DNA from 3 places in the Mesorhizobium sp. WSM3868 genome. Region 1 is predicted to be linked to each of the others. Evidence: riboswitches for the same ligand, from Rfam matches in the RefSeq annotation. Region 1 holds a riboswitch; each other region holds the start of a gene.
The links. Region 1 has a riboswitch for cobalamin ahead of CK221_RS16850 (CbtB domain-containing protein). Riboswitches for the same ligand answer to the same signal wherever they lie in the genome.

Region 2: linked by a shared signal. The riboswitch ahead of bluB (5,6-dimethylbenzimidazole synthase) and the one ahead of CK221_RS16850 (CbtB domain-containing protein) in region 1 are both predicted to bind cobalamin.
Region 3: linked by a shared signal. The riboswitch ahead of CK221_RS25860 (DUF1636 family protein) and the one ahead of CK221_RS16850 (CbtB domain-containing protein) in region 1 are both predicted to bind cobalamin.

What each region holds. Positions count from the first base shown of each region.
Region 1 covers NZ_NSGB01000009.1:187,625-194,689, forward strand. Annotated here, with positions in the region: gene cbiB (adenosylcobinamide-phosphate synthase CbiB) at 1-167, shown strand, start outside; gene cobO (cob(I)yrinic acid a,c-diamide adenosyltransferase) at 174-803, opposite strand; gene cobU (bifunctional adenosylcobinamide kinase/adenosylcobinamide-phosphate guanylyltransferase) at 805-1,326, opposite strand; gene CK221_RS16845 (CbtA family protein) at 1,319-2,116, opposite strand; gene CK221_RS16850 (CbtB domain-containing protein) at 2,133-2,312, opposite strand; cobalamin riboswitch at 2,349-2,547, opposite strand; gene CK221_RS16855 (gamma-glutamylcyclotransferase) at 2,618-3,304, opposite strand; gene CK221_RS16860 (aromatic ring-hydroxylating dioxygenase subunit alpha) at 3,445-4,644, shown strand; gene CK221_RS16865 (MFS transporter) at 4,613-5,812, opposite strand; gene CK221_RS16870 (DUF1624 domain-containing protein) at 6,039-7,040, shown strand; gene CK221_RS16875 (isoprenylcysteine carboxylmethyltransferase family protein) at 7,037-7,065, shown strand, end outside.
Region 2 covers NZ_NSGB01000006.1:305,655-312,719, reverse strand. Annotated here, with positions in the region: gene CK221_RS13025 (MFS transporter) at 1-5, opposite strand, end outside; gene CK221_RS13020 (TetR/AcrR family transcriptional regulator) at 127-717, shown strand; gene CK221_RS13015 (hypothetical protein) at 862-1,842, shown strand; gene bluB (5,6-dimethylbenzimidazole synthase) at 1,873-2,610, opposite strand; cobalamin riboswitch at 2,653-2,831, opposite strand; gene CK221_RS13005 (histone deacetylase family protein) at 2,946-3,872, shown strand; gene CK221_RS13000 (exodeoxyribonuclease VII small subunit) at 3,876-4,127, shown strand; gene CK221_RS12995 (DUF2277 domain-containing protein) at 4,319-4,585, shown strand; gene CK221_RS12990 (pirin family protein) at 4,594-5,514, shown strand; gene dxs (1-deoxy-D-xylulose-5-phosphate synthase) at 5,647-7,065, shown strand, end outside.
Region 3 covers NZ_NSGB01000021.1:50,441-57,505, forward strand. Annotated here, with positions in the region: gene CK221_RS25840 (NADH-quinone oxidoreductase subunit C) at 1-267, opposite strand, end outside; gene CK221_RS25845 (NADH-quinone oxidoreductase subunit B) at 272-853, opposite strand; gene CK221_RS25850 (NADH-quinone oxidoreductase subunit A) at 844-1,209, opposite strand; gene CK221_RS25855 (winged helix-turn-helix domain-containing protein) at 1,537-2,736, shown strand; cobalamin riboswitch at 2,766-2,966, shown strand; gene CK221_RS25860 (DUF1636 family protein) at 3,005-3,433, shown strand; gene cobW (cobalamin biosynthesis protein CobW) at 3,435-4,472, shown strand; gene cobN (cobaltochelatase subunit CobN) at 4,490-7,065, shown strand, end outside.

The DNA of each region.
Region 1 (7,065 bases):
AGGTCGTCGAGGATGCCTTCATGGGCGAAGGCGGCCGGCGCGAGGCCGAAAGCACCGACATAAGGCAGGCGCTGGAACTCTATCGTGTCGCCGACGGGCTGCTGATCGGCCTGTTCGCGATTCTGTCGGCGACGGTGATCTACCTGACCATTTTGATCGGCGGCTAAGGCGCCTCAGAATTCAATCCCCTGCTGCGCCTTCACGCCGGCCGCAAAATGGTGCTTGGTCTGCCCCATCTCGGTGACGAGATCGGCCGCCTCGACCAGCAGCGGCTTGGCATTGCGGCCGGTGACGACGACATGCAAGCCCTCGCGACGCGCCTTCAGCGCCGCGACCACCTTTTCCAGCTCGAGATAGTCGTAGCGCAGAGCGATGTTGAGCTCGTCGAGGACCACGAGGCTGATTGACGGGTCGGCAATCAGCTCGAGCGCCCTCGCCCAGGCAGCCTCGGCGGCGGCAATGTCGCGCTTCAGGTCCTGCGTCTCCCAGGTGAAGCCCTCGCCCATCGCGTGCCAGACGACGCGATCGCCGAAAGCGGCGAAGGCATCCTTCTCGCCCGTGTGCCATTTGCCCTTGATGAATTGGATGACGCCGACGCGCTTGCCGTAGCCGAGCATCCTCAGCGCCAGGCCGAACGCAGCCGTGGTCTTGCCCTTGCCCGGCCCCGTGTTGACGATGAGCAGTCCCTTCTCGATCGTCTTGCCGGCCACCTCGGCATCCTGCACCGCCTTGCGCTTGGCCATCTTCGCGCGATGGCGCTCGGCATCCTTGTCGTCGATGATCGTGTCTTTGATCTCGCCCATGTCACTTCACCTTGAGCGGCAGCCCCGCCACCATAATCAGCACGCTGTCGGCGACAGCCGCGACCTGCTGGTTGAGCCGCCCTGCGGCGTCGCGGAACCGGCGCGCCAGCGCATTGTCCGGCACGATGCCGAGCCCGACTTCGTTGGAGACCACAAACCACGGTCCGCGCGGCTGCGAAAGCACATCCGTGAGCCGCCGGCACTCGGCCGCGATATCGTGGTCCGCCAGCATATGATTGCTCAGCCACAATGTCAGGCAATCGATCAGCACCGGCTGGTGATCGGGCAAAGCCCCGATCGCGCCGACCAAGTCGAGCGGCGCATCGACGGTGACCCAACTTTCGCCACGGCGCGAGCGATGCAGCGCGATGCGCTCGCGCATCTCCTCGTCATAGGCCTGCGCGGTTGCGATATAGGCCCAAGGCGACGGGCTTGCCGCCACCAGGCACTCGGCATGCGCGCTCTTGCCGGAGCGCGCACCGCCTAAGATGAAGGTCAGATGGCCCTCCGCGCGATCAGGCAAAGCTGTCGCGCAGGCTGGTCGATGTACCGGTGAAGCGCCCGCGCACCACACCGACGGCCGCACCGAGCACCAGCCAGAAGACCAGATCGGTGAGGGTCACCGCCACCACGAACTGATGGTGCAGCCCCTCGGGAATCGCCGTCTCGAAGCTGACGGGCTGCGGCGCGCCGACTACGTGCGGAGCGACGATCAGCACGACCGCCAGAATTGCCAAGGGCAGCGACTTGCGAAGGGCGATCAATCCAAGGCCGACCGCGGTTGCGGCCACCGTCGAAATCCACCAGATCTGGCGCGGCAGAAGTTCTGCCGCCGGCATGGCCGGCAGTTCCGGCGGCAGGCCGAGGCCGGGCGCGAGCGTGAAAACCGCAAAACCGGCAAGGCCCCAGAACGCGCCCTGGCGCCAGCTGCCGATGCCACCGGCGAATTCCGACACCGCGACCAGGATCAGCGCGAAGCCGATGCCGGTGACGATGTTGGCGACAACGTTGAAGGCGAAGCGCTCGAAGCCGTCGGCCGGAGCCCAGCCCTCGTCCTCGGTCGGAGCGGCCGCTTCCGTCGACGCAGGAACGGCGCTGCTCATCGCATTGCCCGCCGGTTCGGCCGAGCTCATGGCAGTGCTAGTTCCAGTGTTGGCGGCATGGTCGTGGTGATGACCGCCGCCCGCCTTTTCATAGACTTCCGCTTTGAGGATCAGCGGCACGGTCGCATAGGCCTGCATGCAGGCAAGCGCGATGCCCGCCACGAGCCCTGCGATCGCCGCGACGAACACGACGTTGCGAAACAGATTCATGATATCGGGGCCTTCGTCAGTGGCAGGGAAAAGCCATCGAGTGACGATAGTCGTGGGCAGCGTTGTGGACCGCATCGATGTGCGAGAAGCCGACAAAACCGACGACGAAAATGCCGAGCAGCGCGGCGAGAGCCAGCTGCATGATGCGCGACTGCGAGGAGACGGAGGCGCCGAGGGCGACGGAAGCGGTATTCATGTCTTGTCCTTTCGCCCTCCACCCGAGGGCATCGAAGTCAACTTTCCTGTCGCCGGCAGGTCTCCTGGCTCGCGGATTCGCACCCTTCCCCACCTTCCCGAGGACAAACCTCAGTGGTCTATGGAGAGGACTACCGCACACAGTTGCGGGGGCAGCCACGGCTTAGGGCAAAGACTCCACCCTCACCGCATTCCCTCTTGGCTCCAAAAACGGAACCGACGACGCCATCGACTATAGGCAGAATCGTCGCGACCGGCAAACCAAATTCCGTCACGCCGCAGCGTGATTGCGGCACCGGTTTCGGACTAAGATCCGGCGATCCGCTCGGCGACGAGCTGCTGCAATCGCCACAAATGGCGGTCGTGAATACCGCGCTGTTCGAGGTTCTTCACGGTGTTGTAGAGATAGTCGGCGCCTGAACCCCAGTGGCCGCACGAGGTCGCCAGCCTGTCGACCACCTCGTCTTCGTTGAGTGGGCCGGCATAGGTCGTGCCTTTGCGATTGATAACGAAGGCAAGCGCTCTCAACGGTCCCTTGTCGGTTGCGAGTTGCAGCAGGCGAGGTCGGTAGCTGGTCGGCTTCAGCGTCATCTCGCGGCGAAAAAGCCTGTCCAAGGCCTGCCGGCGGTCACCACCGTTCAGGCGGAAAGCAACGCCCTTGCATTGGCCGCCACGATCCAGCGCCATCATCAGGCCGGGGCTTTGCTTGGTGCCGCGCCAGCGCGTCATCTTCATGCAGAAGGAGCGATGCCAGCCGCGTGCCACGGCGACGCGCTCCTCGACATGCTCAATCTCGGGCTTCCAGATCAGCGAGCCGTAGCCGAACAGCCAGAGAGGCTCGGTTGCAGGTAGCTCGGCCTCGAATGCATCCAGCATGGCTTCATAGTCGCTGTCCACGAGATGCTCGGCATCCGGGTCGGGCCCCGGGTCATCGACCGCGCGAAAACAGCGGGCGACCAGTTCCACGGTCAGCGACATCGTTCTTGCAGGCATGCTTGCAATCCTGGGCAGCCGGCGGAACCGCAGGCGATTACGAAGTGACCTTAAGGGCAGCATCCGGAAGCGACAATGGCCGCGCAATTGACAACGGTCCTGCCCGGGTGTCGGCTGTCATCAGCCAAGGGGAGCCGCTCATGCAGCCAAATCCTAGGGAACACAGCCGCTACAATGGCCTCACCAGCCTCGAGCCGACATTGCCTGCAAGCGCCTATCGGGAAGCCGACGCTTACCGGCTCGATCTCGAAGCGATCTGGTATCGGAGCTGGCTCATGGTTTGCCGCGAAGCCGATCTCGCGGAACCTCTTGCCTTTCGAACCGCGCGTATCGGCTCGCAGGAGGTCGTCGTGCTGCGCGACGAGACCGGGAGCTTGCGCGCCTTCCACAACACCTGCCGGCATCGCGGCTCGCAGCTCTGCCAGGAAAGCGAAGGGCGGCTGAAGGCAAGGCTGCTCACCTGCCCCTACCACGCCTGGACCTATTCGCTGCGCGGCGATCTCGTCCGTATCCCATCGAAATCGCTGCCCGAAGGCTTCAACAAGGACAATTATCCGCTCTACCGGGTGGCGCTGTCAGTGTGGCGCGGCCTCGTCTTCATCAATCTCGCAGAGGATCCCGATGGCTCGGCGGAAGCCTCCTTCGACTCCGCCTCCCGCGATCTTTCGAATTGGCCGCTGGAGACGCTCGTCCCCGGGCACCGGCTCACCAAGGTGATGAACTGCAACTGGAAAATCTTCTGGGAGAACTTCAACGAATGCCTGCATTGCCCTGGCGTCCACAAGGACCTGTCGCGGCTGGTGCCGATCTATGGCCGCGGCCTGATGGCGAGGCATGACGATCCGGAATGGGCGCGCTATGCGGATAATGATGCGCCGGAGTTTTCCGGCGGCCTGCGCGCCGGCGCCGAGACCTGGTCGCGCGACGGACGCGTCCATGGACCGGTCTTTGCTGGGCTGACGCCGGCCGAGCGAGCCGCCGGCCAGACCTACGCTACCTCGCTGCCCTCGATGTTCGTCGTCGGCCATGTCGACTATGTCCGCACGATGCGTCTCGCCCCGCTCGGGCCCGAGCAAACGGAGCTCACCGCCGAATGGCTGTTCGCGCCCGATGCCCTGGCACAAACCGATATCGACAACATCGTCGCCTTCGGCGCGCAGGTGCTGGAGGAGGACGCCGCGATCTGCGAGATCAACCAGAAGGGCCTGCACTCGATCCGCCACCAGGCCGGCGTGCTGATGCCCGAGGAGTACGATTTGCGCCGCTTCCACGAGTGGGTGCGTGGGCGCCATGCGGCGTTGCAGCCGGTCAAAACGACTTCGGCAGATAGCGCCAAGTGAAGAAGCCGCAGAAGGCGGCCAACAGGCCGAGCGTGGCGAACACCGAGCCGAGACCGAAGAAGGTCAGCACCACCGAATAGACCAGCGGCGGCGTCAGCTCGGAAAAATCGAGATAGGTTCGATAGACAGCTGCCATCTGCGCCCTTTCATAGGAACGCACCGACCGCATGAAGGCGGTCGAGCCCAGCGCGTCGAGCGCGATGGTGAACAAGGCGCCGCCGAGCAGGAAGGCGGCGGTGAGCAGCGGCGCGGCGGCGCCGACGCCGCCGGCCGCGAAAAGCATCGCCGCCATGGCGAAATAGGCGAAAGCCATGGTCCGACGGCCGCCGAAGCGCTTTCCCGCCCTGCCCCAGAAGATCGCCATGAACAGAAGCGCATTGCCTGCCGAAACCAGCAGCCCGCCGGCAAGCTTGCCCTCGCCCGTGATCACCATGAACAGCGGGCCATAGACGAAGAAGGTCGTCCAGAAACACGAGCGGCCGAAGGCGATCAGCCACGCGAGGCGCAACCGCGGCTGCGCGACGAAGCGGCCGATATTGGCGAGCGGGTTGATCGGACGGCTCTTGCCGGGACGGATCGAAGGGTTGTCGCCCAGCCGATAGGTCCAGAACAACGCCAGCAGCGCCAGCGCGAAGGCCACGACCGCGCCGTGCGCGGCATAAATCCCGAAGCGCGTATAGAGGAAAATGCCGAGCGTCGGCCCGCCGGTCCAGGCGAACATCGACCAAGCCATGCGCAGCGATTCCGCCTGCATGAAGTCGGTCTTGCGGATGTGGTCCATGATGTAGAGGTTAAGTGTGATGGACAGCGCGCTCGCCCCCATGACACGGCACAGCATCCCGGCGAGTTGTCCCGGCAGCGTGTGGGTAACGAAGAACACCGAGCCGATCGCCAGCATCAGGCAGCCGCCCGTGTAGATCCAGCGCCGCGCGAAGCGGCGGATCAGCATCGGCATGAACAGCGTCACCGACAGCCCGAGCAGCGACACGATGGTGTAGAGGATCGAGACGATCTGCTCATTGTGCAGGATCTCGTAGGCTTGGATCGGGATGACGCTGGAGATGGTGGCGCGAGCAAAGGATTCGACCGCATAGAGCGAAGCGAAGGTGCGCGCATCCGCGGGCCTGAGAGCCGGAAGCCAGATCGGATGGCGCACATGGGTGGACATCGGCCCTCCGAAAAGTGAATCGCTCGCCAAATCTGGCCGGACCAGTAGCGGACCGGTAGCAGGAAACCGACTCCGAGAGGCCGAAAAGCGAAGCCGGCCAAAGGCTTTCCGCCGCTGGCCTAAAGCGGCTTGCCATGCCGCCGGAATGGCAGCAGCCGATCCACCCTCTGTTGTACGCCCGAAGCGTGATAGTCGTTTGGCACGACTGAATCGGATTGCGAGATCAATGAGCCTTCAGACGACCGGCGACGCTGTTCAGGATGCGCCGAAACACGGCCGCATCGTCGCCATCGACGTCCTGCGCGGCATCGCGCTGATCGCGATGGCGAGCTATCATTTCACCTGGGATCTCGAAAACTTCGGCTACACCTCGCCGGGCCTCACCGCCTTTGGTTGGTGGAAGCTCTACGCCCGCTGCATCGCCTCGACTTTTCTGTTCCTGGTCGGTGTCAGCCTGTTCCTCGCACATGGCCGCCATATCCGTTGGCCTGGCTTCTGGAAGCGCTTTGCGATGGTTGCGATTGCGGCGATCGCCATCTCGGTCGTCACCTATATCGCCACGCCGGACGGCTTCATCTTCTTCGGCATCCTGCACGAGATCGCGCTGGCAAGCCTGCTCGGCCTGGCTTTTCTCAGGCTGCCGACATTGCTGACGGCGATCGTCGCCGTGGCCGTGATTGCGGCGCCCTATTATCTGCGGTCGGAAGTCTTCGACCATCCGGCGCTGTGGTGGGTCGGGCTGTCGCCGACCAACCCGCGCTCGAACGACTATGTGCCGCTGTTTCCATGGTTCGGCGCAGTGCTTGCCGGCATTGCGGTCGTCAAGCTCGCTTCGGCATCCGGGCTTCTCGCCCGGCTGGCGACCTGGATGCCCGGCCGCTGGTCGAACCCGCTGACTTTCATCGGCCGGCACAGCCTCGCCTTCTATCTCATCCACCAGCCGCTTCTGTTCGGCTCGGTGTGGCTGTTCTCGCAGGTCATGCCGGCGGCGCCACAAGACAAGGACGCTGGTTTCCTGTCGGCTTGCCAGGCGCAGTGCGAACAGCAGCGGGACAGCAAGTTCTGTTCCAGCTATTGTGGCTGCATGCTGGACACGCTGAAGGGCGAAGGGTCTCTCGACAAGCTCTACAGCAACGACCAGTCCAGCGCCTGGAAAGCGCATCTGGCCGATCTGGCGAGCACTTGCACCGCCGCGACCGAGGACGAAATGGAGGGAGGGCAGCAATGACCGGCATCGCAAAGCCCGGACACGG
Region 2 (7,065 bases), on a different contig from region 1:
CGCATGGTCCCGTTCCTCGACAAGGGAAGGCGCCGCAATTACATACGCAGCGTATGAATGTCAGATAGTTCATACGTCGCGTATGTCAATTAGCATACGACGCGTATGTGAATAAGGCCAGGAGCCATGCATAAGCCCCGCAAGGAGATGATCGCCGAGACGCGCGCCAAGCTGATCGCGGCCGCGCGCCATGCCTTCGGCACGATCGGCTATGCCGAGGCCTCGATGGACGATTTCACCGCTTCGGCGGGTCTGACGCGCGGCGCGCTCTATCATCATTTCGGCGACAAGAAGGGGCTGCTGCAGGCGGTGATCGCCGAGATTGACGCCGAGATGGCGGCGCGGGTGAACGAGGTGGCCTCGCGGGCGCCTACTCGCTGGCAGCATTTCGTCGACGAATGCACCACCTATATCGAGATGGCGCTTGAGCCGGAAATCCAGCGCATCATGTTCAGGGACGGCCCGGCCGTGCTCGGCGATCCGGCTCAGTGGCCCAACGCCAGCGCCTGCACGGCTTCAATGACCGATCACCTGTCAAAGCTGCAGGAGGAGGGCGTCGTCGTTCCCGATCTCGATCCCGAGACCGCAGCGCGGCTCATCAACGGCGCCAGTAGCCAGGCCTCGCAGCGCATCGCCAATGCCAAGGATCCGGAAGCGACGTCGAAGAAGGTTGTGGCGGCGTTCAAGCAGCTGCTGGAAGGCCTGAAAACCAAATAGCATCCGGTCGCGGCGTTCCGGGCAATCACTCGGGTCCGCGCTGCCTCAGACAATTGTCCCCCGCTCAAAATCCCTCCGACATTGACTTTGGCAGGAGCGAGCGCATCCTCTCCCGCCAATTCTCTGAGGCGGAGGGTCGGGGCCATGTGGGACTTCAGCATCGGCCGGTCGGTGTCCATCATGATGCGGACGTGGCCGTTCATCGTCTTTCGCATCATCGTCTATTTCGGCATCACGGTGGCCTACATAACAGCGACCGGCACCGGCGCCAGCGTCGGTTACGGCGTCGGCCACATCTCGACCGATCCGGACGGGCCGATGTCCTTTGCCTTGTGGGGTGGGGTGGTCGGCTTCGGCGTGGTCTCGATCGCCGTCTACTGGATCCGCGAATACATTCTCTATGTGCTCAAGGCAGGCCATATCGCCGTCATGGTCCATCTGATCGACGGGCAGGACGTTCCCGACGGCCAGGGCCAGATCGCCTATGCGCGCGAAGTGGTGACGAAGCGCTTCGCCGAGGCCAACATCCTTTTCGTCGTCGACCAGCTGGTGAAAGGCGCCATCCGCGCCATCACCGGGCTGATCGGCGGCATTGCTGCGTTCCTACCCATTCCAGGCTTGAGCGGTCTGGTGAGCTTCATCAACACCGTCATCCGCCTGTCGCTGACCTATGTCGACGAGATCATCCTCGGCTACAACATCCGCACCAATTCCAACTCGCCTTTCGAGACCGCCAGGCAAGGCGTCGTGCTCTATGCGCAGAACGGCAAGTTGATGGTCAAGAACGCCGTCTGGCTGGCGGTGATCATGTGGGGTGTTTCCTTCGTCATCTTCCTTTTGATGCTGGCGCCCGCCGCCGCGATCCTCTGGGCCATGCCGGGCCAGCTTGCCGGCTGGGCCTTCGTGTTGGCCATCGTCTTCGCCTGGGCCTTCAAGGCGGCTTTCATCGAGCCCTTCGCCATCGCTTCGCTGATGCAGGTCTACTTCGCCACCATCGAGGGCCAGGTCCCCAATCCGGAATGGGACCGGCGCCTGGCCGAAGCCTCGTCCAAGTTCAGGGAGCTGCGCGACAAGGCGCTCAGCCCCTTCGGCGGCTCGCGCTGGGATTCGCCAAGGACCGCTTGAGCAGCAGCCCCGGCCACGAAGGCCGCCTGATCACGGCTTCGCCCCTTCACGGGATCCAAGGCGAGCGATCGCCGATTTGAGCGGCGCCTCGCCGGCGCCGCAAAAGGTCTCGCTCATCACCAGCTCGGGCAGCGGCAGGCGCTTGCCCCAGCCATGCGCTTCGAGGTCGGGCCTCGGCGCGAATTCCGAGACGCGGCCGACGCAGAGATAGGCGATCGGCGTGACGTGCTCGGGGATCGACAGCAGTCGCTTCAGTGCTTCGGGCTCGATGATGCTCACCCAGCCGACCCCGACGCCTTCCGCCCGCGCCGCGAGCCAGAAATTCTGCACCGCGCAGACGGTGCTGTAGAGGTCCATCTCCGGATTGTGCCAGCGCCCGAGCGGCGAGTTCTTCGAGCGCTGGCGGTCGCAGGTGATGCACAGGTTGAGCGCGCTTTCGCAGATGCCCTCGAGCTTCAGCTTGCGGTAGAGCGCCCGCCGCTCCACCTCGATCGCCGGCAGTTCCTGTTCGCGCGCGGCCAAAAACAGGTCGCGCACCTGCCGCCGCCTTGTGGCGTCCCGGATGATGATGAAGTTCCAGGGCTGCATGTAGCCGACCGACGGCGCGTGGTGTGCCGCGGTGAGCAGCCGCGCCAAAACGCTGTCGTCGAGATCGTCGGCAAGGAAATGGCTGCGCACGTCGCGCCGGGTGAACATGGCTCGGTAGACGGCGTCGCGCGCCAATTGGTCAAAGTCATCGCCGCCGGCGGCGGCTGTTCGTGCCTGCATCGCTTGTCCCCTTGCGATAAGCAGTCCTCCGCCTGACCATGCGGATGACCATGTCTGCCGGGCCGGTCTTCTGGCTCGGGATCGACCCGCATCCGGCGCCTTCCCGTCTGGGACAGTGGCGTTTGCCGGCGCGGTCCCCCTCACAGCGTTGGGCACGCCACGGATTTCAACCGTGTTCCCGATTCTCCCGCGTTGCGGGCACCAGGCAGCGACGCGACCTTATCGCGAAGCCGAAGCCGGGCCAATGCCGCCAGCGACACGATTGGGCGCGATTTCCCCAATCATTCGGCGCTGAAACATGGCTATCCGTGCGACAGGTGCCTAGATTAGGCGCCATGACCACTCGTCTTTACACTCATCCGGTATTCCTGGAACACCTCACGCCGCCCGGCCACCCCGAGCGGCCCGACCGTTTGCGCGCCATCGAGCGCGTGCTCGACGACGAGGCTTTTTCGGCCCTCGACCGCGTCGAGGCGCCGGAAGGCGACGAGGCGACGATCCTTTACGCGCATCCGGAGGATTTCGTCGGCCGTGTCCGCGCTGCGATTCCTGAGACGGGGATCGTCTCGATCGATGCCGACACCAGCGCCAGCCCGAAAAGCTGGCAGGCGGCGGTGACGGCGATCGGCGCGGCCAACGCCGCAGTCGACGATGTGTTCGAGGGCCGTGCCGCCAATGTCTTCGTTGCCGCGCGTCCGCCCGGCCATCACGCCGAAAAAGCGACCGCGATGGGCTTTTGCCTGTTCAACACCGCGGCGATCGCCGCCCGTTATGCGCAGGAGAAGCATCTGGCCGAGCGCGTCGCCATCGTCGATTGGGATGTGCATCACGGCAACGGCACGCAGGACATTTTCTGGGACGATCCGTCGGTGCTCTATTGCTCGACCCACCAGATGCCGCTTTATCCGGGCACCGGTGCCAAGAGCGAGACCGGCGCCGGCAACATCGTCAACGCGCCGCTTGCGCCGAGCACCGGCAGCGACACGTTCCGCGACGCCTTCCTGTCGCGCGTGCTGCCGTCGATCGACACCTTCCAGCCGGATCTGATCATCATTTCCGCCGGTTTCGATGCGCACCATCGCGATCCGCTGGCCGCGATCAACCTGACCGAGGATGATTTCGACTGGGCGACCGGCCAGCTGATGGAGCGCGCCGGGCGCCACAGCGGCAACCGGCTCGTCAGCCTGCTGGAGGGCGGTTACGATCTGCAAGGATTGGCATTTTCGGTCGCCGCCCATGTCGGGCGGCTGATGAAGGGATGAATGATGGCTGATGAAGCTAACCAAGACGTCAAGGCGATGAGCTTCGAACAGGCGCTCGACGCGCTGGAGAAGATCGTCGATGATCTGGAGCGCGGCGACGTTCCGCTCGACCAGTCGATCAAGATCTACGAGCGCGGCGAGGCGCTGAAGGCTCATTGCGACCGCTTGCTCAAGGCCGCCGAGGACAAGGTCGAGAAGATCAGGCTCTCGCGCGACGGCAAGCCGGTTGGAACGGAGCCGCTCGACGCCGAGTGAGGTGTATTGATATTCAGGTGAGGCCGCCTGCAAACGCGGCTTTCTGCGGTTCCGGTGCTCAGGTGCTTCAAGTACGCTCTGGTCCGGTTCTCGGAACCCGCCATTTTCGGCTTGGTCTGACCTGAATCTCAACACACCTCGGTGCACAATGTCAGACCGGTTCGGGCAGAAAGCAGGTAAGGAGTTAAAGCATGTGCCGAAACATCAAGACCCTGTTCAACTTCGATCCGCCGGCGACCGACGACGAGGTCCATGACGCGGCGCTGCAGTTCGTGCGCAAGCTGAGCGGCGCGACCAAGCCGTCCAAGCGCAACGAGCATGCCTTCAACCACGCCGTCGAGGCGATCGCCGCCGCCGCGCGCGAGCTGCTTGACAGCCTCGAAACCACCCAGCATCCGCGCAACCGCGAGGAAGAGGCCGCCAAGGCGAAGGCCCGATCCGCGCTCCGCTTCGCCTGACGCCGGTCATGAGCTTCTTTCCGGGCAACGATCCCGAGGCCGGCGACGCCTTCGCCTGCGACCAGATCGAGTTGATGGTCATTCCCAACGCCAAGGACATTGGTGGCTTCGAGGTTCGCCGCGCCTTGCCGACGGCGAAACGCAGGCTGGTCGGTCCGTTCATCTTCTTCGACCGCATGGGCCCGGCCATCCTGCGTGCCGGCCACGCGATCGACGTGCGCCCGCATCCGCATATCGGGCTGTCCACCGTCACCTATCTGTTCGACGGCAAGATCAGGCATCGCGACTCGCTCGGCACCGAAATGGTGATCGCGCCGGGCGACGTGAATTTGATGACCGCCGGCCGCGGCATCGTTCATTCCGAGCGCACGCCCGAGGAATTGCGCGGCGCGCCGATGTCGATTTCCGGCCTGCAAACCTGGCTGGCGCTGCCGGACAGCAAGGAAGAAATCGCCCCGGTGTTCGCGAACACGTCGGTCGTCCAACTGCCCGAAATCGATGCCGAGGGCGTTAGCGGCCGCGTCGTCATCGGCGAATTTTCCGGGCTGCGCTCGCCCGTCGCGACCGCCTCGGAAACGCTCTATGCCGATCTGCGGCTGGCGGCGGGCGCCAGCGTCAAAATCCCCGGCGACGCTGAGGAACGCGCCATCTACACGCTGGAGGGCGAGGTTTCGATTGCCGGCGACCGTTTCCCGGCCGAGCGGCTTTTGGTGTTCAAACCGGGCGAGGAAATCGTCGTGTCGTCCGAGCGCGGCGCGCATTTCATGCTGTTCGGCGGAGCGTCGCTGGGCTCCAAGCGTTATATCTGGTGGAATTTCGTTTCGTCCTCGAAAGAACGCATCGAGCAGGCCAAGGAAGAATGGAAGACGGGCCGCTTCGATATCGTTCCTGGCGATGAGGAAGAATTCATTCCGCTGCCGGAAGGTTAGCGCAGAATGGACATTCTGCGCCGGGCGCGTCACTGACACGCATTTACATTGGCGCGCCGTCAGCCTATCTCGCGCATAGCAAAGCGCATATTTGAAGGTTAACCCAAGGTTAAGTTGACAGGCCGTCCCAGAGTGAACCCGAAGCCTGACACGCCGCTCCTCGACAAAGTCCGCATCCCCGCGGATTTGCGGGCGCTTGATGAAAGCGAGCTGCCGCAGCTGGCGACCGAACTGCGCGCGGAGCTGATCGACGCGGTGTCGCACACCGGCGGCCATCTTGGCGCCGGTCTCGGCGTCGTCGAGCTTACGGTTGCGCTGCACTATGTCTTCAACACGCCGGAAGACCGGCTGATCTGGGACGTTGGCCACCAGGCCTATCCGCACAAGATCCTGACCGGCCGCCGCGACCGCATCCGCACGCTTCGCCAGGAAGGCGGTCTCTCCGGCTTCACCCGGCGCGCAGAGAGCGAATACGACCCCTTCGGCGCAGCGCATTCCTCGACTTCGATTTCGGCCGGCCTCGGCATGGCGATGGGCCGCGACCTTGCGGGCGGCCGCAACAATGTCATCGCCGTCATCGGCGACGGCGCCATGTCCGCCGGGATGGCCTATGAGGCGATGAACAACGCCGGCGCGCTCAATGCCCGCCTGATCGTCATCCTCAACGACAACGACATGTCGATCGCCCCGCCGACCGGCGCGATGAGCGCCTATCTGGCGAGGCTTGCCTCCGGCAAGACTTATCTCGGCCTGCGCGATTTCGGCAAGAAGCTGACCTCCTATCTCGGCAAGCGCGCCGACAGCGCCATCACCCGCGCCGTCGAGCACGCGCGCGGTTACGTCACCGGCGGCACGCTGTTCGAGGAGATGGGATTCTTCCACATCGGCCCGATCGATGGACACAATTTGGAGCACCTGATCCCGGTGCTGAAGAACGTCCGCGATAATGGCGACGGGCCCATTCTGATCCATGTCGTCACCCAGAAGGGCAAAGGCTACGGGCCGGCGGAGGCCGCCGCCGACAAGTATCACGGCGTCAACAAGTTCGACGTCATTACCGGCGCGCAGGCGAAAGCGCCGGCCAACGCGCCGAGCTACACCAAGGTCTTCGCCGAGAGCCTGATCCAGGAGGCGCGCGAGGACGAACGAATCGTGGCGATCACCGCCGCCATGCCGAGTGGCACCGGCCTCGACCTCTTCGGCGAGGTGTTCCCGGCCCGAACCTTCGATGTCGGCATTGCCGAGCAGCATGCGGTGACTTTCGCCGCTGGCCTCGCCACCGAAGGCTACAAGCCTTTCGCCGCCATCTATTCGACCTTCCTGCAGCGCGCCTACGACCAGGTGGTGCACGACGTGGCGATCCAGAAACTGCCGGTGCGCTTCCCGATCGACCGCGCCGGCTTCGTCGGCGCCGACGGCGCCACGCACTGCGGCGCCTTCGACACGACCTTCCTCGCCTCGCTGCCTGGCTTCGTCGTCATGGCCGCCGCCGATGAGGCGGAGCTTCGCCATATGGTGCGCACGGCAGCCGACTACGACGGCGGCCCGATC
Region 3 (7,065 bases), on a different contig from region 1:
GAGGCGGATGCGGACGTTCTGCTTCGGCGACAACAGGTGGTAGACGACGTCGAAGCGCTTGGCACGCGACGGATAGTCGGCGCCGCAAATGTCGATGATCGAGACGAACTGGCAGCGCGGGTCGTCGCGCAGGAAGGTCGCGACCTCGGTCAAGTTGCCCGGCTCGACGCAAACCGTCAGTTCGCCATAAGCAAGCACCGTTTCGCCGATGCGGCCGGAGAGCTTCTCGCCGAGATAGGTGGAGAGTTCGTGCAACGCCAAGGCCATTGGTTCACCGTTCGATCGTGCCGGTGCGGCGGATCTTCTTCTGCAACAGGAGAATGCCGTAGAGCAGCGCTTCGGCGCTCGGCGGGCAGCCGGGGACATAGATGTCGACCGGCACGATGCGGTCGCAGCCGCGCACCACCGAATAGGAATAGTGATAATAGCCGCCGCCATTGGCGCACGAACCCATCGAGATGACGTAGCGCGGCTCCGGCATCTGGTCGTAGACCTTGCGCAGCGCCGGCGCCATCTTGTTGGTCAGTGTGCCCGCGACGATCATGATATCGGACTGGCGCGGAGACGCGCGCGGCGCGACGCCGAACCTCTCTGAGTCATAGCGCGGCATCGAGGTGTGGATCATCTCGACCGCGCAGCAGGCGAGACCGAAGGTCATGAACATCAGCGAGCCGCTGCGCGCCCAAGTGATCAGCGCCTCGGTCGAGGTGACAAGGAAGCCCTTGTCGGCCAGCTCATTATTGATCTCGAGGAAGAAGGGATCGTCCTCCCCCACCGGCCTGCCGGTGTTGGGATCGATGATGCCCTTGGGCTTCGGCGCGACGAGGGTGCCTGAACTGTCGTTCAATCCCATTCTAGCGCTCCTTTTTTCCATTCATAGGCAAAGCCGATGGTCAGCACCGCCAGGAACACCATCATCGACCAGAAGCCGAGCATGCCGAGCTTGGAGAAGGACACCGCCCACGGGAACAGGAAGGCGACCTCGAGATCGAAGATGATGAACAGGATAGACACCAGATAGAAGCGGATGTCGAACTTCATGCGGGCGTCGTCGAACGAGTTGAACCCGCATTCATAGGCGGAAAGCTTTTCCGGATCGGGATTGCGGTAGGCAACCAGGAACGGCGCAACGATCAGCGCCAGGCCGACGACCATCGCCACTGCGATGAAGAGCACGATGGGCAGATACGAACTTAGGAGTGCGCTCATGCGGCGACTTTCCTTCGGCGGCCAGTTCACTCTGATTACAGCAACGGACTCTAAGGCGGAAGCGTGACAGTTTAACCCGCTGAACCGTTTTAGGTGGCCTATGCTGCGACGCGGCGAGGGTTAGCGCAGCGGTTTCGGCGACGCAAGTCAAACCTTGTTCAAAATCCGGCGCTGGACGCCATATCGGAAGAAACTGGTCCGATCCGCTCCTGTTTGATTTCCTTCATGTTTTACTCCACTTTTCTATCCTGACATATCTCCCGCCATTTGCCTGCTAGCATGGCCGGAATCACCGACTGGAAACCCCGGCAAAGGATCGGTAGCTGGATGAAGGAAAAGATCTCGCTCGCCGCAGCAAGGCGCATTGCGCTCGGTGCGCAGGGTTTTACCGATGCGCGGCCTGCCGGCACGCCCGATCGTCGCCATCTCGCCCGCGTGCTTTCCCGAACTGGCCTGCTGCAGATCGATTCCGTCAGCGCCGTGGTGCGCGCCCACTATATGCCGCTCTATTCGCGCCTCGGCCCCTACCCGCTTGCGCTGCTCGACAACGCGGCCGTCACCCGCAAGCGAACCGTCTTCGAATACTGGGCCCATGAGGCTTCCTTCCTGCCCGTCGAGACCTATCCGTTGATGCGCTGGCGCATGCAGCGCGCCGAGCAAGGCGAGGAAATGTATCTCGGCCTCGCCAAATGGGGCCGCGAGCGCAAGGCGATGATCGAGGAGATCTACGGCCAAGTCGCGCAACGCGGGCCGATCGCCGCCTCCGACATCGAAGGCCACAAGGGCAATGGCGGCTGGTGGGGCTGGAGCGAGGCCAAGCACGCTTTCGAATGGCTGTTCTGGGCCGGGCGCATCACCACCGCCTACCGGCGCGGATTCGAGCGCTATTACGACCTGCCCGAGCGGGTTCTGCCGCAGGCCGTGCTCGACCTGCCGGTGCCCTCGGTCGAGGACGCGCATCGCGAATTGCTGCGCATTTCCGCGCGCGCCCACGGCATCGCCACCTATGGCGACCTGCGCGACTATTTCCGCCTGGCGCCGGGCGATACGAAGGCCAGGATCGAGGAACTGGTCGAGGTGGGCGAACTGGTGCCGATGAAGGTCGAAGGCTGGGACAAGCCCGCCTATCTCCACAAGGACGCCCGCTTTCCGCGCCGCATCGAGGCCCGCGCCCTGCTCGCGCCCTTCGATCCGGTGGTTTTCGAACGCACCCGGACGGAAAAACTCTTCGGCTTCCGCTACCGCATCGAGATCTACACGCCGGCCGAGAAGCGCCAGTACGGCTACTACGTGCTGCCTTTCCTGCTCGGCGACCGCATCGTTGCCCGGGTCGATCTGAGAGCTGACCGCCCGGCCGGCGTGCTGCGCGTCCATGCGGCTTTTGCCGAAGCCGGCGCTCCCGCCGAAACGGCCGCACAGCTCTTCGATGAGTTGAAACAGATGCAGGCATGGCTCGGCTTGGAAACCATCGAGGTGACGCCGGCCGGCGACCTTGGGCCGGCGTTGGCCGACATTTCGGTGTCGTAGCCGCGCGTTGACATGCCAGCACCTCTAAGCCTAAATCCGCCGCAGACGGTCTCCTCCCGGCAAGGGGAGGAGCCAAGAGGGAATGCGGTGCGGGAAAACCCAAATCCGCGGCTGTCCCCGCAACTGTGAGCGACGAGCCTCAGCCGAAAACCACTGGGATGTTTCCCGGGAAGGCGGCGCAAGGCGACGACCCGCGAGCCAGGAGACCTGCCGTCTGAGACATGAGAATCCGATCGCTCGGCGGGTTTTCCGGGCAAGGAGCCTGGTTTTGGATCGCAACGTCAGTTTTCCGGCTAATACCGCGGACATTTCGTCCGAACCCCGCGACGCGCTATCGGAAGTGACCGTCATCGTCTGCTCCTCCTGCCGCGATGAGACCGGTTCGGACGCGCATCCGCGCGCCGGCGCCCTCCTTGCCGAAGACGCGCGCCGCGCCGCGCCGGACGAGAAAATCCGCATCCGCACCGTCGAGTGTCTCGGCAATTGCAAACGCCGCCTGAGCGCGGCGCTGCTGCGCGACGGCTGCTGGAGCTATGTCTTCGGTGACCTGGAAACGACCAGCGGCGCCGACCTCGTCACCGGCGCAAAGCTCTTTGCCACCTCGACCGACGGCCTCATCCCCTGGCGAGGCCGGCCCGATTCCCTCAAGCGCGGCCTGGTTGCCCGCATCCCTCCCCTCGACCTGCTGAAGGACTGACATGACCGCATCCCTCTCCCGTGTTCCCTGCACTGTCGTCACCGGCTTTCTCGGCGCCGGCAAGACCACGCTGATCCGCAACCTGCTCGAAAACGCCAAGGGCAAGCGGCTGGCGATCATCGTCAACGAATTCGGCGATGTCGGCATCGACGGCGAGATCCTGAAAGGCTGCGGCATCGACACCTGCCCAGAGGAAAACATCGTCGAGCTCGCCAATGGCTGCATCTGCTGCACCGTCGCCGACGATTTCGTGCCGGCGCTCGACCAGATCCTGTCGCGCACGCCGAAGGTCGACCACATCCTGATCGAAACCTCCGGCCTCGCTTTGCCGAAGCCGCTCGTCCAGGCCTTCCAGTGGCCGACGGTGAAGAGCCGCGTGACGGTCGATGGCGTCATCGCCGTGGTCGACGGTCCGGCGCTGGCCGACGGCCGCGTCGCCGCCGATATGGACGCCCTGCAGGCGCAGCGCGCCGCCGACGATTCCCTCGACCACGATGATCCGGTCGAAGAGGTGTTCGAGGACCAGATCGCTTGCGCCGACCTGATCATCCTGTCGAAGAGCGATCTGATGGACGCGGCCGGCTCGGAGCGCGCCAACGCCGTCATCGGCGAGCACGTGGCGCGCGCCGTCAAGGTCGTACCGACCGCACAGGGCAAGGTCGACCCGTCGGTGCTGCTCGGTCTTGGCCTCGCCGTCGAAGACGACATCGAGAACCGCAAGACCCATCACGATGACGAGCTCGACCATGAGCATGACGATTTCGACTCCTTCGTCCTCGATATCCCGTCCATCGCCAGTCCGGATGAGCTGGCAAAGCGCGTCGCTCTCGCCGCCGAGCAGGAAAACGTTCTGCGCGTCAAAGGCTTTGTCGAGGTGGGTGGCAAGCCGATGCGGCTGCTGCTCCAGGCCGTCGGCCCGCGCGTCAACCACTATTACGACCGCGCCTGGACGTCGAACGACGACCGCCGATCGCGGCTCGTCGTCATCGGCCTCAAAGGGCTGAACCGCCGGGCGATCGAGCGTATCCTCGCCGGCTGAGGCAAGACCGAACCGCGATGCACATCCTCACCACGACATCCGCCTCGCTCGACGATCTCGCCGAGCCGATCGACCTCAGGCAGACGCCTGCGGATGTCGTGGCACTGTCCTTCACCGACAGCGATCTCGCCGGCCTCGCCGCTGCGTGGAAGGCCGACGCCGCGCGGCTGCCGTCGATGCGGCTGGCAGCACTTCGCGATCTCCGCCACCCGATGTCGGTGGATCTCTGGATCGACAGCGTCGCGCGCCATGCCAGGGTCGTCCTGGTCCGCATTCTCGGCGGCTACGACTGGTGGCGCTACGGCTGCGACCAGCTCGCAGCGGTTGCGCGCGAGCGAAATATCAAACTGGCGCTGCTGCCGGGCGAAAGCCACGACGAGGATCTGCGGCTGATCGAAGGCTCGACCCTGCCGCGCGCCGAACTCGACGCCCTGCTCGGCTATTTCCGCGAAGGCGGCCCGGCGAACATGAGCGCGCTGGTGCAAAGACTGGCAAGGCTCGCCGGGTCGGATACGGCCGTGGCCGAGCCGGTGAGCGTGCCGAAGGCGGGGTACTATCAACCAGGAATCGGAGTTGTCGCGAAATCAGTCTTCTTGAACGTCGGCGATCCGTCACACCCCCCTCTGTCCTGCCGGACAGAGGGGGGTGTGACGGACCTCAACATCGACAGCGTCGGTGCCCCCGTCATCCCCATCCTCTTCTACCGTTCGATGCTGCTCGCCGCCGACGTCGCCCCAATCGATGCACTCGCAGATGCCTTTCGCTCGCAGGGCATGACGCCAATGCCGATCTTCGTTTCGAGCCTCAAGGACCCGGTATCGCTGGCTTTCGTCGAAACCGCCATCGCCTCGCTGAACCCGTCCGCCATCGTCACTGCAACCGCCTTCGCCTCCGGTGCCGAGCCGGGTGCCGAAACGCTCTTCGACCGCGCCGGCGTGCCCGTGTTCCAGGTCATCGTCGCCACGACGCGGCGCGAAGTCTGGGAGAAAAACCAGCGCGGCCTGGCGCCCGCCGACCTTGCCATGCATGTCGTGCTGCCCGAGCTCGATGGCCGTATCCTCGCCGGCGCGATCTCCTTCAAGGGCGAGATTGACACCGATCCGGCGCTGGCCTTCCGCGCCTTCACCAACCGTCCCGAGGCGGATCGCGTCGCGCAGGTCGCCGCCCGCATCGCCGCCTTCCTCCGCCTTCAACGGACGCAGCGGGCGGAACGCAAGCTGGCGATCCTGATTCCGGATTATCCAAGCGCGCCCGGACGCACCGGCTATGCTGTCGGCCTGGATGTGCCGTCGAGCGTGCTCGCCATGCTGCATGACCTGAAGGAACAGGGCTATACGGTTGACAGGATTCCGCAATCGCCGCGCAGATTGCTGGATGTGTTGGAGGTGGGTGGACTTGGTCTCACCTTACAGGAATATCTCGCCTTTTCGGCAGCGCTTCCCGAAGGTGCACGCGACACGGTTGAGGCAGCATGGGGAAGAGCCAACGGCAAAGCTCACGTCAATGCGCCCCCCTCTGTCCTGCCGGACATCTCCCCCTCTAGGGGGGAGATTGCGCCTGCATCGATGCTTTCGCCAATCATCAACGCTGGAGGAGAAGCGCCGTCAGCGAAACTGCCAATCTCCCCCCTTGAGGGGGAGATGTCCGGCAGGACAGAGGGGGGTGTTCAAGCGCCTCCTTCCGCAAGCTTCCCCTTCCGCGCCGCCACCTTCGGCAACGTTACCGTGGCGCTGGCCCCCGACCGTGGTCGCTCCGCAGACCGCCGCGCCGACTACCACGACCCGACCCTTCCCCCGCGCCACGAACTGATCGCCTTCGGCCTGTGGCTGCAAAAGTCGCTCGGCGTCCACGCCATCGTCCATGTCGGCGCGCATGGCACGCTGGAATGGCTGCCGGGCAAGACGGTCGCGCTCTCCGACACCTGCTTTCCCGAGATCGTCACCGGCTCGCTGCCGGTTGTCTATCCCTTCATCGTCTCCAATCCTGGCGAGGCGGCGCAGGCCAAGCGCCGCATCGCGGCCGTCACGCTCGGTCATCTGCCGCCGCCGCTGACCGGCGCCGGGCTCGACGAGGCGCAACAGAGGCTTGAGCGGCTGGTCGACGAATACGCACAAGCCGACGGGCTCGACCGCCGCCGCCGCGACCGACTCGCAAGGCTGATCGTCGAAACGGCGCAGAAGACAGGCCTTGCTTCTGAAGCCGGAGTTGCCGGAACCGATGCGCCGGACGAGGCGCTGCGCCGCATCGACGCGTGGCTGTGCGACCTCAAGGATTTTGCCGTCAAGGACGGGCTGCATGTCTATGGCCGCGCGCCCGATGACGAAGCCGATCCGCTGCGCCGCCAAAGCGCCGAGACCGAAAAAAGCGCCCTGCTCGCTGCGCTCGACGGCCGTCACATCAAAGCCGGACCGGCAGGCGCGCCGGCGCGCGGCCGTTCCGACGTGCTGCCCACCGGCCGCAACCTTTTCACCTCAGATCCGCGCACCATGCCGACGTCGACCGCCTGCGATCTCGGGCAGGCGGCGGCGGAAGAAGTCGTGCGCAGCTACATGCAGAGCCATGGCGATTGGCCGCGCTCGCTGGTCATCGACCT